One region of the Streptomyces sp. NPDC028289 genome, then DNA from elsewhere that is predicted to be linked to it. Evidence: riboswitches for the same ligand, from Rfam matches in the RefSeq annotation. Region 1 holds a riboswitch; each other region holds the start of a gene.
The links. Region 1 has a riboswitch for cobalamin ahead of ACZ4UV_RS00255 (cobalamin biosynthesis protein). Riboswitches for the same ligand answer to the same signal wherever they lie in the genome.
Positions count from the first base shown of each region.

Region 1 (4,444 bases):
TCCTGTGGAACCTGGTGACGTGGCTGGTGGGCCTGCCCTCCAGTTCCTCGCACGCCCTCATGGGCGGTCTGATCGGCGCCACCGTCGCCTCCGCCGGCTTCGGCGCGGTCCACGGCGACGTGCTCGTCACCAAGGTCCTGCTCCCGGCGGTCGCCGCCCCCGTCGTCGCCGGCCTCGCGGCGACGCTCTCCACCCGCCTCTCCTACACGCTCTCGAAGAACGCCGAGGACGAGGCCACCCGCAAGGGCTACCGCGCCGGCCAGATCGCCTCCGCCGGCCTGGTCTCGCTCGCGCACGGCACCAACGACGCACAGAAGACGATGGGCATCATCACCCTCGCGCTGATCGCGGGCGGTGCCATCGCTCCCGGCTCGAACCCTCCCACCTGGGTCATCCTCTCCGCGGGCCTCGCCATCGCGCTCGGCACCTACATCGGCGGCTGGCGAATCATCCGCACCATGGGCACGGGCCTGACCGACCTCCAGCCGCAGCAGGGCTTCGCCGCCCAGACCAGCGCGGCCACCGCCATCCTGGCCTCCTCCCACCTCGGTTTCTCCCTCTCCACCACGCACGTCGTCTCCGGTTCCGTGATGGGCGCGGGCCTCGGCCGCAAGGGCGGCACGGTCCGCTGGTCCACCGCGACCCGCATGATGGTCGCCTGGGTGCTCACCCTCCCCGCCGCCGCGCTGGTCGGCGCGCTCGCCGAGTCCGTGACGGACCTCGGCGACTGGGGTACGGCGGTCGTCGCCGTCTTCCTCGTCGCCTCCAGCGCCGCGATCTGGAAGCTCTCCCGCCGCGAGGTCGTGGACAGCAGCAACGTCGTCGGCACCGAGGAGCCGGCCGGTGTGGTGACCACGGCGATCGCCGCCGTGACCCCGCCGCCCGCGGGCACGGTCGCGGTCACGGTCACGGACGACCTGACCGCCACCATCCCCGCCCCTGCCTCCACCTCCGCCCCGGCCGCTCCCGCGACCGACCCGGCCGCCACCGTCTGACCCCGAGGAAGAACCGACATGAACATCGACTGGGCAGCCATCGGCTCCGTCTTCGGCGTCAGCCTCGTGGCCACCGTGGGCCTGGTGACCCTCTTCACCCTCGGCATCAAGGGCCTCTCCGCCCGCGAACGCGCCACCGCCCAGGGCGGCTCCGCGGCCCTGGCCGTCACGGCCGCCTACCTCTGCTTCGCGGCCTGCGCGGCGGCCGTGGCGTACGGCATCCACCTGATCGTGGCGAAGGCCTGACACGAGAAGGCCCGTCGCTCGAAGGCCCGGCGCAAAGGGCCTCGTCGGCACCGCGAAGGCTCCTCTCCATCCCCCGGAGAGGAGCCTTCGGCATTCCCCACAGGCCCCGCCGGGCAACTGGTGTGGGCCTTCCCACACACTCCCCTCGCAGGTCAACGCCAGGTTGACGGGTCTTCCGGGGGCGTGGTGGACTTCCGGAGCCATGTACGGCGGCAAGAGAGGAAGCCGGTGTGAATCCGGCGCGGTCCCGCCACTGTCACCGGGGTAGCAATCCCCGGGAGCCAGGAACTCTCACCGCCGGTCTCGTCGAACCAGGGCGCGGACACCCTGAGTGAGGACATAACGCCATGCGCGGCTGCCGATCGAGGTTGAGTACCCGGCCCGTTCCCGACCCCGCGGCCGGCTGAGCCGATGGGTGCCGATCGCGTCTTCGCGTACGGCGCCGCCGCCGGCCTTCTCGGTGATCTGCTGCTCGGCGATCCGCGCCGGGGGCATCCGGTCGCCGTGTTCGGACGGGTGGCCGGGGCCGTGGAGCGGGTGCTGTGGCGGGACCACCGCGGGTGGGGCGCGCTGCACACCGCCGTGTGCGCCGGCGGCGCCGTGGCGCTGGGTGCCGTGGCCCAGCGGATCGTACGACCGTCCACCGCCGCGTCCGTGGTCCTCACCGGCGCGGCCACCTGGGCCGTGGTCGGCGGTACTTCGCTCGCGCGCGAGGCCCACGGCATCGGGCGGGCCCTGGAGGCCGACGATGTCGAGGCCGCCCGCGCCCGGCTGCCGCATCTGTGCGGACGGGACCCGCAGGCCCTGGACGCCGACGGGATCGCCCGTGCGGTCGTGGAGTCCGTCGCCGAGAACACGAGCGACGCGGTCGTGGGCGCGCTGGTGTGGGGAGCCGTGGCCGGCGTCCCCGGGCTGGTGGGGTTCCGGGCCGTCAACACCCTGGACGCCATGGTGGGGCACAAGTCGGCCCGGTACCGGCGGTACGGGTGGGCTTCCGCGCGGCTGGACGACCTGGCCGGGTGGCCGGGGGCACGGCTCACCGCCGTGCTGGCCGCGGTGGCCGGGGACGACCGGCGGGGGGCCGTACGGGCCTGGCGGGCCGACGCGGCGAAGCATCCGAGTCCCAACGCGGGGCCCGTGGAGGCGTCGTTCGCGGGGGCGCTGGGGGTGCGGCTCGGGGGGACGTTGTCGTATGCGGGGCGGGTCGAGCACCGGCCCGTGCTGAACCAGAAGGGGCGGGCCGTGGAGGTCGTGGACATCGGGCGGGCGGTGCGGCTCTCCCGTCGTGTCGGTCTGCTCGCGCTCGGCGTGACCGTCGCCGCGCGCCTCGTCGCGAAGGGACGTACGTCATGAGCGGTGGCCTCCTCGTCGCCGGTACCACCTCCGACGCCGGGAAGAGTGTGGTCACCGCCGGTATCTGCCGGTGGCTGGTGCGGCAGGGTGTGAAGGTCGCGCCGTTCAAGGCGCAGAACATGTCCCTCAACTCCTTTGTCACGCGCGAAGGTGCCGAGATCGGGCGGGCGCAGGCCATGCAGGCGCAGGCCTGCCGGGTGGAGCCGACCGCGCTCATGAACCCCGTGCTGCTGAAGCCCGGCGGCGAGCAGAGCAGTCAGGTCGTGCTGCTCGGCAAGCCCGTCGGCGAACTGAGCGCGCGCGGCTACCACGGCGGGCGGCAGCAGAAGCTGCTCGGAACCGTGCTCGACTGTCTCTCCGAGTTGCGGGGCACGTATGACGCGGTGATCTGTGAGGGGGCCGGCAGTCCGGCGGAGATCAATCTGCGCCGGACCGACATCGTGAACATGGGGATCGCCCGGAATGCCGGGCTGCCCGTGCTCGTCGTCGGTGACATCGACCGCGGTGGTGTCTTCGCCTCGTTCTTCGGGACCGTGGCGCTGCTCTCGCCGGAGGACCAGGCCCTCGTCGCCGGGTTCCTCGTCAACAAGTTCCGCGGGGACGTCTCGCTGCTGGAGCCGGGCCTCGACATGCTCCACGGGCTCACCGGGCGCCACACCTACGGCGTCCTCCCCTTCCGGCACGGCCTCGGCATCGACGAGGAGGACGGGCTCCGGGTCTCCCTGCGCGGGACCGTGCGCGAGTCGAACGTCGCCCCGCCCGTCGGGGAGGACGTCCTGCGGGTCGCCGTCTGTGCGATCCCCCTGATGTCCAACTTCACGGACGTGGACGCGCTGGCCGCCGAACCGGGCGTCGTGGTGCGGTTCGTGGACCGGCCGGAGGAGCTGGCCGACGCCGACCTCGTCATCGTCCCCGGCACCCGGGGGACGGTCCGCGCCCTGGAGTGGCTGCGGGAGCGGGGGCTGGCCGAGGCGCTGCGGCGCCGGGCCGCCGAACGACGGCCGGTGCTCGGCATCTGCGGTGGCTTCCAGATCCTCGGGGAGCACATCGAGGACGAGGTCGAGAGCCGGCGGGGGCGGGTGGAGGGTCTCGGGGTGCTGCCCCTAAGGGTGCGGTTCGCCCCCGAGAAGATCCTTACCCGGCCGGAGGGGACGGCACTCGGCGAGCGGGTCGAGGGGTACGAGATCCATCACGGGGTCGCCGAAGTCGTCGGCGGCGATGCCTTCATCTCTGATGACAGAGGACACAGCCTGGACGGCTGCCGGGTCGGGCAGACCTGGGGCACGCACTGGCACGGCTCCCTGGAGTCGGACGGTTTCCGCCGGGCCTTCCTGCGCGAGGTGGCGGCCGCCGCGGGCCGCCGGTTCGTACCGGCCCCCGACACCTCGTTCGCCGCGCTGCGCGAGGAGCAGCTCGACCGGCTCGGCGACCTGATCGAACAGCACGCGGACACGGACGCGCTCTGGCGGCTCATCGAGTCGGGCGCGCCGCAAGGACTGCCTTTCATCCCACCGGGAGCGCCCGCATGAGCACTGTGTTGTTGTTGTCGACCGCCGACACCGATCTGCTGGCGGCCCGGGCCGCCTCCGGTGCCGACTACCGGATCGGCAATCCGACGCGCGTCGACGTCGCGGAGGAGCTGCCCGCGCTCGTCGCGGGCGCGGACATCGCCGTCGTACGGCTGCTCGGCGGCAAGCGCGCCTGGGAGGACGGGCTCGCCGCCCTGAAGGCCGCCGGGATCCCGACCGTGCTGCTCGGCGGCGAGGCGGTGCCGGACGCCGAGCTGATGGCCGAGTCGTCGGTCCCCGCCGGTGTGGTGGCCGAAGCCCTCAGGTACCTCGTCGAGGGCG
Region 1 covers NZ_JBVHTI010000001.1:46,532-50,975, forward strand. Annotated here, with positions in the region: gene ACZ4UV_RS00245 (inorganic phosphate transporter) at 1-995, shown strand, start outside; gene ACZ4UV_RS00250 (hypothetical protein) at 1,014-1,241, shown strand; cobalamin riboswitch at 1,412-1,551, shown strand; gene ACZ4UV_RS00255 (cobalamin biosynthesis protein) at 1,653-2,594, shown strand; gene ACZ4UV_RS00260 (cobyric acid synthase) at 2,591-4,123, shown strand; gene cobN (cobaltochelatase subunit CobN) at 4,120-4,444, shown strand, end outside.

Region 2 (4,444 bases), 690 kb from region 1:
CAGGCATTTCTGCGCCGCCGTGTCTGCCAGAAGGCTCCCGCGGCGAGGAGCACGACAACTCCCACACCGGCCGCCGGCCCGAGCGACGGTCCGCTGCCCGGCGTACCCCCGGCCCCCGCCGTCGCCGTCACCTTCTCGCCGCAGCCCCGGGAGGGATACCCCCCGATCGCGCACAACAACGCGTTCGTGTCGTACCGCAGCGGCTTCGCCACCGCCGCCAGTGCCGCCGCCGTCGTCGCGTCCTCGGACACCACCGCGCAGGCTGTCCGCCGCGCAGGCGGCCGCTCTCCCGAGGGCGCGTCCGCCGTCGTACCGAAGTCGACGACCAGCCCCACCCGTTTGCGGCCACCGACGGCGGGGGTGTCCGCACAGATCGTCCCGAAGTCCGCCGTGCCGCGCGGCTGCGACGCGTCCGCCGAGTCCTCGCTCACCGCGAAGCGGAACCCCTCGACCGACCCGTCGGCGGGCTGAGCGGTAGAGGGGCCCTGCGTGGCGTACGTCCAGTGCGCGCCGTCCCGCTCCCAGAAGGACCAGTAGCGGTAGCCGGTGGCCGCCGCAGGCCCGGCGGCCGTCGCGCACAGCGTCAGCGCGGCCAGGAGCAGCAGCGCCGCACGACGGACCGCGGTCACGGCTGCTGCTGCTTCCGGCGGCCGCTGAACAGGAAGCCGATGCCGATACCGGCGACGAGCCCGGTGCCGACGATCCACCACACGCTGTTGCCCGACTTCTTCCCCTCGCTGTGCTTCTCGGCGTGCTTCGCGGTGGCGGCCTGCGGGGCCGGTCCCGTCGCGTCCAGCGCCGTCACCAGGTTCGTGCCGCCGAAGTCGCGCGGGTCCGCACCCGTCGCGTGCGCGGCGAGGACCAGCTCGGCGTAGGCCGCGGGCCCGCTCTGCGCCGCCCACGGCGCGGCGTGCGCCTCCAGCCAGGCGTACGGCTTCCGCGCCTGCGCGGTCCAGCCCTGCGCGGCCAGGGCGACGACCGCGTCGGCGGTGTTGCCGTAGTCCGGCTGCGGGGTGGCGCCGGGGAGCGCGGAGACGAGGTGGCCGGTCGTGGACATGGCGTCCGCCAGGTACGCGGCGCCGTTGCGGGCCACCTCCTCCCGCGTGAGCGTCTTGCCGGAGTCGGCGCACGCGGGGCCCTTCGCCGGGGCCTTCCCGGCCGTCGTCACGAACCCCTTGCCGAGGGCTCCGAGCACGCCGGCCGCCGTCGCGTCCGCGTTGGCGGCCAGCTTCCCCTGCTTGTCCGGCTGGTAGGCGAGAGCACCGCCACCGTCCTGGCCGCACGGGAGGGACCACTTGGCGAGGAGGTCGTACGGCGACCTCGGCGCGCTCGCGCCGGCCGCCGCGAGCGCGCCGACGACCACGCCGGTGGAGTTGGTGTCGCTGGGCGAGCCCGGGGTGTAGCCCCAGCCGCCGTCCTTGTTCTGCTGCGACTTCAGCCAGGTCACGGCCTTGTCCGCGGCGGCGTCGTGCCCGCCGACCGCTTTCAGTGCCTGTACGGCGGCGGCCGTGCTGTTCGTGTCGACCGTCACCTTGGCGTCACAGGCCGCCGTCGGCTCGGCGCGGAACGCGGCGAACGCGCCGTCCGCGCACTGCTGCCCGGCCAGCCAGTCCACCGCCTTCACGGCCGGGGTCACCCCCACCGCGCGCTGGGCCAGCAGAGCGAGGGACTGGCGCCAGACGCCGTCGAACTTGGGGTCCGTAGCGCCGTACAGCCCCGACGGGAGCACCGCCGACGCGGACGGTGACGGGGACGTGCTGCCGGCGGCCAGTGCGGTCGTCGCGGGCGTGGCGGTACCGATGACGGCGGTGGCGGCCAGCACTCCGGCGGTGCGGCGGAGAACGGTCATGGTCGGCGGGTGCCTCTCCCTGCGGGGAGCCGGGCAGCGCGGGAGACCCCGGCGGCTCGGCTCCGTAAACCTCGACGGTGCCGTGCGACGACGGGTGCCGGCGCACACGAGCCGATCAACGTCCCGGGCGCGGCGGTCCGGCTTGCCACGGGGCGTGTGGCTCACGGTTGCGGGTCAGCGCCGGAATTGCACCGGCTTCCCCCCGTACGGGTGATGACGACCCGGCTACTTTACCGGCCGCCCCGGGGAAGCTGAGAGGGGGCTGTGCGGGGACCGTTTCGTTATGGTCCTGCCATGACGGGGAGACTGCTCGGTTCAGGGCGTTCGGCCGACGTGTACGAGCTCGACGAGGCCTGGGTGCTGCGCCGGGACCGGGACGGCTGGGGGGACGCGGCCGCCGAGGGCGCGGTGATGACGTACGTACGGGAGTACGGGTACCCGGCGCCCCGGGTACGGCCCACCGGGTCCCGTACCGAACTGGTCATGGAGCGGCTGTCCGGGCCCACCATGCTGGCGGCGCTGCTGGCGGGGGAGACGGGCCCGGCGGAGGGCGGTGCGCTGCTCGCCTCGCTGCTGCGGGAGCTGCACACCGTGCCCGGCCGGGACCCGGCCGACCCCGGCGTCCGGGTCCTCCATCTCGACCTGCATCCGGACAACGTGATGATGACCCCCGACGGTCCCCGGGTCATCGACTGGAGCAACGCCGAGGACGGGCCGCCCGGACTCGACTGGGGCATGTCCGCGGTGATCCTCGCCCAAGTGGCCCTCGGCGCGTACCCGTTGGCCCATGACATGCTGACGGCCCTGCTCGCCGACCCCGGCGAACTGACAGAGGAGGGACTGACGGAGGCCCTGCGCCGCCGGGCGGCCAATCCGACGATGAGCCGAGGGGAAGTCGAAGTGCTCGGTGCGGCGGGGCAGTTGATACGGTCGATCGCCTTCTAGCCTTCGAGCACCGATCCCCGCGTGAAACCGTGGCTCCGCTCCACTTTCGCCACGTGCAGGGTGTAGCTCTCGTACCACTCGGCCCGCCCGCGCTGCTGCGCCGCGCGATGCTCGGCGTCGGTCCGCCACCGGGTGAGCGCCTCGGCGTCGCGGAAGTACCCGACGGTGATGCCCAGCCCGCCGGGAGTCTGCGCGTGGTCCATCCCCAGGTAGCCGGGGATGTCCTTGACCAGGTCCTCCATGCGTGCGTTGGTCTCGCTGTAGCCGCTCTGGTCCTGGGTCCGCACCGTGGTGAAGACGGCCACGTAGTAAGGGGGTTCGTAGGCCTCGACGGGCGCGACAGGCGCTTCCGGGTGATTGCTCATGGCGGCACCGTAGGGCGGGACGCGCCCGGCGATCCAGTTTCTTTCCCGAACGGGATGCACACGGGATCGAACTCCTGACTCTTTGCCAAAACCCTTAGGCCGCGTTCGCGAGCGGGGTGATCTCCGCCGACAGGTGGCGGGCCATGCGGCGCAGTGCGTCGTCGCAGGCGTTCGGGGTCTCGCCCAGCGCCACCCAGAGGGCCAGCCGGTCGGCGGCGGTGGCGTGCGGGCCCGCGGTGACGTGGGTGCCGGTGTGCTGGGTGAGGAGCATGCGGTCGGCGCCGGACTCGTGGGCGGCGTCGGGGGAGAGGTCCAGGCGGTCGAGGCGGCCGGTGGCGGCAGGGTAGGCGAACTGGATCGCGGCCGCCCGCTGCCGGGTGGGCGTCGTGTCGGGCACCTCGCCGGTGGCGAGGGCGGCCGCGGCCTGGGCGAGGTCGACACCGGTGGCCCGCTTGACGAGGAGCGGGATCAGGTCGCCCGGCAGATGCGGGGCGACGTCGGTGACCCGGGGGCCGCGGTCGGTGAGGGTGAGGCCGATGTGCAGGACACCCCGGTCGACGCCGAGGGCGTGCACGGTGCGGTCGACGGCCAGGCGCAGGAAACGGTTGTGCAGCAGGCCGTCGTGGGCGTGCACGGTGTGCCGGAGCGGCTGCCGGGCGGGCGCCGGGCCCAGGGTCGTACGGGTGATGGCGGCGATGCGGATCTCGCCGTCGAGGACGACCGTCTCGGCGGAGACGCGGGGCGCGCCGGGGGCGTCGAGGTCGCCGGGGTCGCCGGTGGGAACGGTGCGGGCGGCCAGCAGCGCGCGCAACGCGGGCGGGTCGGTACAGGCTTCGGCCGCGGCGAGGGAGGGGCCGGGCAGCCCCAACTGCCCGGCGATCCTCGCGGCGGCGACCGCGTACTCGCCCGAGTAGGTCAGCACGCCGCGGACCCGGTGCCGGGCCGCGAACCGTACCACCGCCGACGCTGTCGCGCCGCCTTTGCCGGGGTCCGCCGCGAGGTGACCGGCCAGGCACGACTGTGCCCAGGCGGGCGGCGCGGCGTCCACCAGCAGCACCGGGCGGGCCGCGGCGATGCGCGTCAGCACGAACTCGTCGTACGCGCACCGGTGTCCGGCACCGAGGAGCAGCACGGGCTGCGGCATCGGTCGCCTCACCTTCCGGGAGGAGGCGGGGCGGCTGGTCGCCCCGGATGCCACTCCCCCATAGGCGGCACCCGGGGCGGGTCGGTTCGACCGTGGCCTGGTGACGTGATCCTTTCGTGTCGGTCCGTCATATGTCAACAA
Region 2 covers NZ_JBVHTI010000001.1:734,652-739,095, reverse strand. Annotated here, with positions in the region: gene ACZ4UV_RS03290 (SCO2322 family protein) at 1-629, opposite strand, end outside; gene ACZ4UV_RS03285 (prenyltransferase/squalene oxidase repeat-containing protein) at 626-1,849, opposite strand; cobalamin riboswitch at 1,964-2,106, opposite strand; gene ACZ4UV_RS03280 (phosphotransferase family protein) at 2,144-2,794, shown strand; gene ACZ4UV_RS03275 (antibiotic biosynthesis monooxygenase family protein) at 2,791-3,159, opposite strand; gene ACZ4UV_RS03270 (hypothetical protein) at 3,254-4,303, opposite strand.
Region 2: another riboswitch for cobalamin. It lies ahead of ACZ4UV_RS03285 (prenyltransferase/squalene oxidase repeat-containing protein); the one in region 1 lies ahead of ACZ4UV_RS00255 (cobalamin biosynthesis protein).

Region 3 (4,444 bases), on a different contig from region 1:
TGGCGTCCCGGTAGCGCTCGTAGAAGTCCGGGTAGCGCATCGGGCGGAGCGTGAGCTCGAAGCCGGGGTCGAGAAGGTTCTTGCTGGACATCACTGGCAGGCCTCGCAGGACTCGGGGTTTTCCAGGGAGCAGGCGACGGCGTCCTCGGGGGCCGCCTGCTGGACGGGGACGGTGGCTCGGGCCTGGGCGGCGCGGGCGATCCGGGTCGCCGGGCGCGAGCGCAGGTAGTACGTCGTCTTCAGGCCCGACTTCCAGGCGTACGCGTACATCGAGGAGAGCTTGCCGATGGTCGGCGTCTCCAGGAAGAGGTTCAGGGACTGGGCCTGGTCCAGGTACGGGGTGCGGGCGGCGGCCATGTCGATCAGGCCGCGCTGCGGGATCTCCCAGGCGGTGCGGTAGAGGTCGCGCACCTCCTGCGGGATCCAGACGAAGTCCTGCACCGAGCCGTTGGCCTCGCGCAGCGCCTCCCGGGTGCGGGCGTCCCAGACGCCGAGGTCCTTGAGGTCCTGCACCAGGTAGGAGTTGACCTGGAGGAACTCACCGGACAGCGTCTCGCGCTTGAAGAGGTTCGAGACCTGCGGCTCGATGCACTCGTACACGCCCGCGATCGAGGCGATGGTCGCGGTGGGCGCGATGGCGAGCAGGAGGCTGTTGCGCAGGCCCGTGGTCGCGATCCGCGCGCGCAGCGCCGCCCAGCGCTCCGGCCAGGTGAACTCGACGCCGTAGTGGTCGGGGTGCAGCACACCCTGCGCGGTGCGGGTCTTCTCCCAGGCCGGCAGTGGACCGTTGCGCTCGGCGAGGTCGGCGGAGGCCTCGTACGCGGCGAGCATGATCCGCTCGGCGATCCGGGTGGAGAGGGCCTTCGCCTCGGCGGAGTCGAAGGGCAGCCGCAGTGTGAAGAAGACGTCCTGGAGCCCCATCGCGCCCAGCCCCACCGGCCGCCACCTGGCGTTGGACCGGCCGGCCTGCTCGGTCGGGTAGAAGTTGATGTCGACGACCCGGTCGAGGAAGGTCACGGCGGTGCGGACGGTCTCGTCGAGCCGCTCCCAGTCGATGTCACCGGCCGTCGTGTCGACGAACGCACCGAGGTTCACGGACCCCAGGTTGCAGACGGCCGTCTCGCCGTCGTCCGTGACCTCCAGGATCTCCGTGCAGAGGTTGGAGGAGTGGATGACATGGCCGGGGGTGGCCGTCTGGTTGGCGGTCCGGTTGGCCGCGTCCTTGAACGTCATCCAGCCGTTGCCGGTCTGCGCGAGGGTCCGCATCATCCGGCCGTACAGGTCGCGGGCCGGGATGGTCCGGCGCGCCAGCCCCGCCGCCTCGGCCCTGCGGTAGGCCGTGTCGAACTCCTCGCCCCACAGGTCGACGAGTTCCGGTACGTCGGCGGGGGAGAAGAGCGACCACGGCTCGTCGGCGTTCACCCGGCGCATGAACTCGTCCGGGACCCAGTGCGCGAGGTTCAGGTTGTGGGTGCGGCGGGCGTCCTCACCGGTGTTGTCGCGCAGCTCCAGGAACTCCTCGATGTCGGAGTGCCAGGTCTCCAGGTAGACCGCGGCGGCGCCCTTGCGCCGGCCGCCCTGGTTCACGGCCGCGACCGAGGCGTCCAGCGTCTTCAGGAACGGCACGATGCCGTTGGAGTGCCCGTTGGTGCCGCGGATGAGCGACCCGCGCGAGCGGATGCGGCTGTACGACAGACCGATGCCGCCGGCGTGCTTGGAGAGCCGGGCGACCTGGTGGTAGCGGTCGTAGATCGAGTCCAGCTCGTCCTTCGGGGAGTCGAGGAGGTAGCAGGACGACATCTGGGGGTGCCGGGTGCCGGAGTTGAAGAGGGTGGGGGAGGACGGGAGGTAGTCGAGGCGGCTCATCAGCCCGTAGAGCGCGGCGACTTCGTCCACCGACCTGACGGTGTCGTCCTCGGCGAGACCGGCGGCGACCCGGAGCATGAAGTGCTGGGGCGTCTCGATGACCTTGCGGGTGATCGGGTGCCGGAGCAGGTACCGGCTGTGGAGCGTACGGAGGCCGAAGTAGCCGAAGCGGTCGTCCGCGGCCGGGTCGACGAGCGCGTCGAGGCGGGCCGCGTGCAGCCGGGCGAACTCGGCGGTGCGGTCGGCGACGAGGCCCTCGCGGTGCCCCACCGCCACGGACTCGGCGAAGGACGTCACGCCCTGCGAGGCGGCCTCGGCGCGGATGGAGACGGTGAGCAGACGTGCGGCCAGCCGCGAGTAGGCGGGGTCCTCGGAGATGAGACCGGCGGCGGCCTCGGTGGCCAGCTCGCGCAACTCCGACTCGTCGGCCCGCGCGGACCGCCCCCGCAACGCGGCGGCGGCGACCCGGCCGGGGTCGGCGTCGGGGAGGTCGGCGGTCAGCTCGGTCAGGGTCCGCAGCAACGCGGTACCGGGACCGTCGTCCGCCGCGGATTCCACAGAGCTGGTCGCTGAAGCCGGGTCGGCTGGCGCGATGGTCACGTGGGGCTCTCCCTCGCTGGGCACGGGCCTGGCGGAGGGCAGGGGGCAGCACGAGCGCGCGGGCACGCGTCGAGACCCTGGCCCACTCCACGAGGCCCGGACGTCAGAACGCCCGAACCGGGTGGCTGGGCGTGCTGTCGGCAGGTCCTCGGACTGACTCCTGTGCACGAACATGCACAAGTACACCGTTGCGGGACAGTTCCGGATTCACACCGGATTCCCCTGCGGCGACAGCGAGCATGAGCATACATCTGGTGCCGGGCCGCGATGCCACCCCCAGATGTTGTGTCGTGGCGGTGTCAGAGCGTCAACTCGTAGGTGAGGAGAGTGATGTCGTCCAGGTGCGGCACGGGATTCCAGTCGCGCTCCGGTGTGCGGACGAAGCCGAGGCGCTCGTAGAGCCGGTGGGCGGTGTGCATGCCGCGCTGGCTCGACAGGACGACGGCCGTGCAGCCGTCCGTGGCCCGGGCGCGGTCGATGCAGGCGCGGACGAGAGTCTCGCCGGCACCTCGGCCGCGGGCCTCGTGTGCGACCGCGAGCGCCCTGATCTCGGCCTCGCCGGGGCGGGCGATGTCGGCGATCGGGCCGGGGCCGGGGACGAAGGTGACGCCGCCGAGGAGTCTTTCGCCCTCCACCGCCACGAGCACCTCGGCGGCGGCCGCCCTGCTCGCCACGTCCTTCAGCACGGGCAGGTACGCGTCGCCCTCGCCGTAGTCGAGGAGGCCGTCCCGGAGGTAGGCCTGGGCGGTGAGCTCGCCGAGTGCGGCGTGTTCGGTGGGGTCCACGGGCCGGATCGTGATGTCCATGGTGCGAGTCTGCCGGACTCCCGCATGCGGGAACCTCCCGTTTTCCCCGGTGGGGCGCCCGGGTTGCGGGCTGTGCCGGGAGTGCTTCCATGGAAGGAGGTGCCGGTGCCCGCGGGGGCCCTTCGTTCCGAGAACCACTCCGGGAACGCGCGAGGAGAAGGCACCATGACAAGGGTCGTCCGTCACCCGCCCGGCAAGGAGCTACCGCGCGACGCGCCGATGGCGACACTGGGCCTGCGGCGCGCGGGCAACCGGGTCGGAGACGGTCTCGTGGGCCGCTGGCACGCCCTGACGATCCGTATGGAGGCCCACCGCGGCGCCACCCGTCCCAGGAAGTGGCACCGGTGGGTCTCCTACGCCAACGTCACCAGGGCGATCTGGATCGTCGCCGTGCTGGCACTGCTCGCCTGGATCGTCGAGGGGCTGTACATCCTCTTCAGCGGCAGTACGACCTGGTTCGAGGGATGGCGGCGGCACAACGACGTCGGCTTCGAAACCGTCATCAAGTTCGTCGGTCCGATCCTCGCCGCCTCCGTCGCCGCCGCACTGTTCCTGTTCTGGTGGTACCGCTGGACCAAACGGCGTTATCTCGCCAAGGCGCTGCGGGATCCCCGCAAGCTGGTGCCCACCGCGGGCCCCGACACCGCCGAGATCGTGGGCAGGGACGAGGTCGCGCAGGTCATCGCCGAACGGCTGCGGGAGCGCGACACGCGTCGGCCCTATCTGCTGGTCGGCGGCGTCGGCGCCGGCAAGACCGCCGTCCTCGTACGGCTCACCGAACTCCTGGCCCACCAGAACGCCGTCCCGGTGCCGATCCGGCTCCGCGACGCGGTGGACGGTGCCGACCTCAACTTCGAACTCCTGGCCAGGCGGCGCTTCGCGGACGAGGCGCCCAAGGGCATCCTGGCGCGCACCAAGACCGACCGGGTCTGGCAGCAACTCCTCGCCGACGACAAGCCGGTCGTCCTCGCCGACGGTCTGGAGGAGGCCCTCCTCGACGACGGCCACCAGCAGCAGAACCGGGACAACATCATCCGCCGGGCCATCGAACGCGCCCACGAGGAGAAGCTGCCCCTGGTCATCGCCTCCCGGCCGCACAGTCCGCTGGAGAACACCTCGGCCGCGATCGTCGAACTGGAACCGCTCGGCGAGGAGGCGGCGGTGCGCTTCGT
Region 3 covers NZ_JBVHTI010000003.1:986,430-990,873, forward strand. Annotated here, with positions in the region: gene ACZ4UV_RS18615 (ribonucleotide-diphosphate reductase subunit beta) at 1-91, opposite strand, end outside; gene ACZ4UV_RS18620 (ribonucleoside-diphosphate reductase subunit alpha) at 91-2,466, opposite strand; cobalamin riboswitch at 2,589-2,713, opposite strand; gene ACZ4UV_RS18625 (GNAT family N-acetyltransferase) at 2,766-3,272, opposite strand; gene ACZ4UV_RS18630 (NACHT domain-containing protein) at 3,438-4,444, shown strand, end outside.
Region 3: another riboswitch for cobalamin. It lies ahead of ACZ4UV_RS18620 (ribonucleoside-diphosphate reductase subunit alpha); the one in region 1 lies ahead of ACZ4UV_RS00255 (cobalamin biosynthesis protein).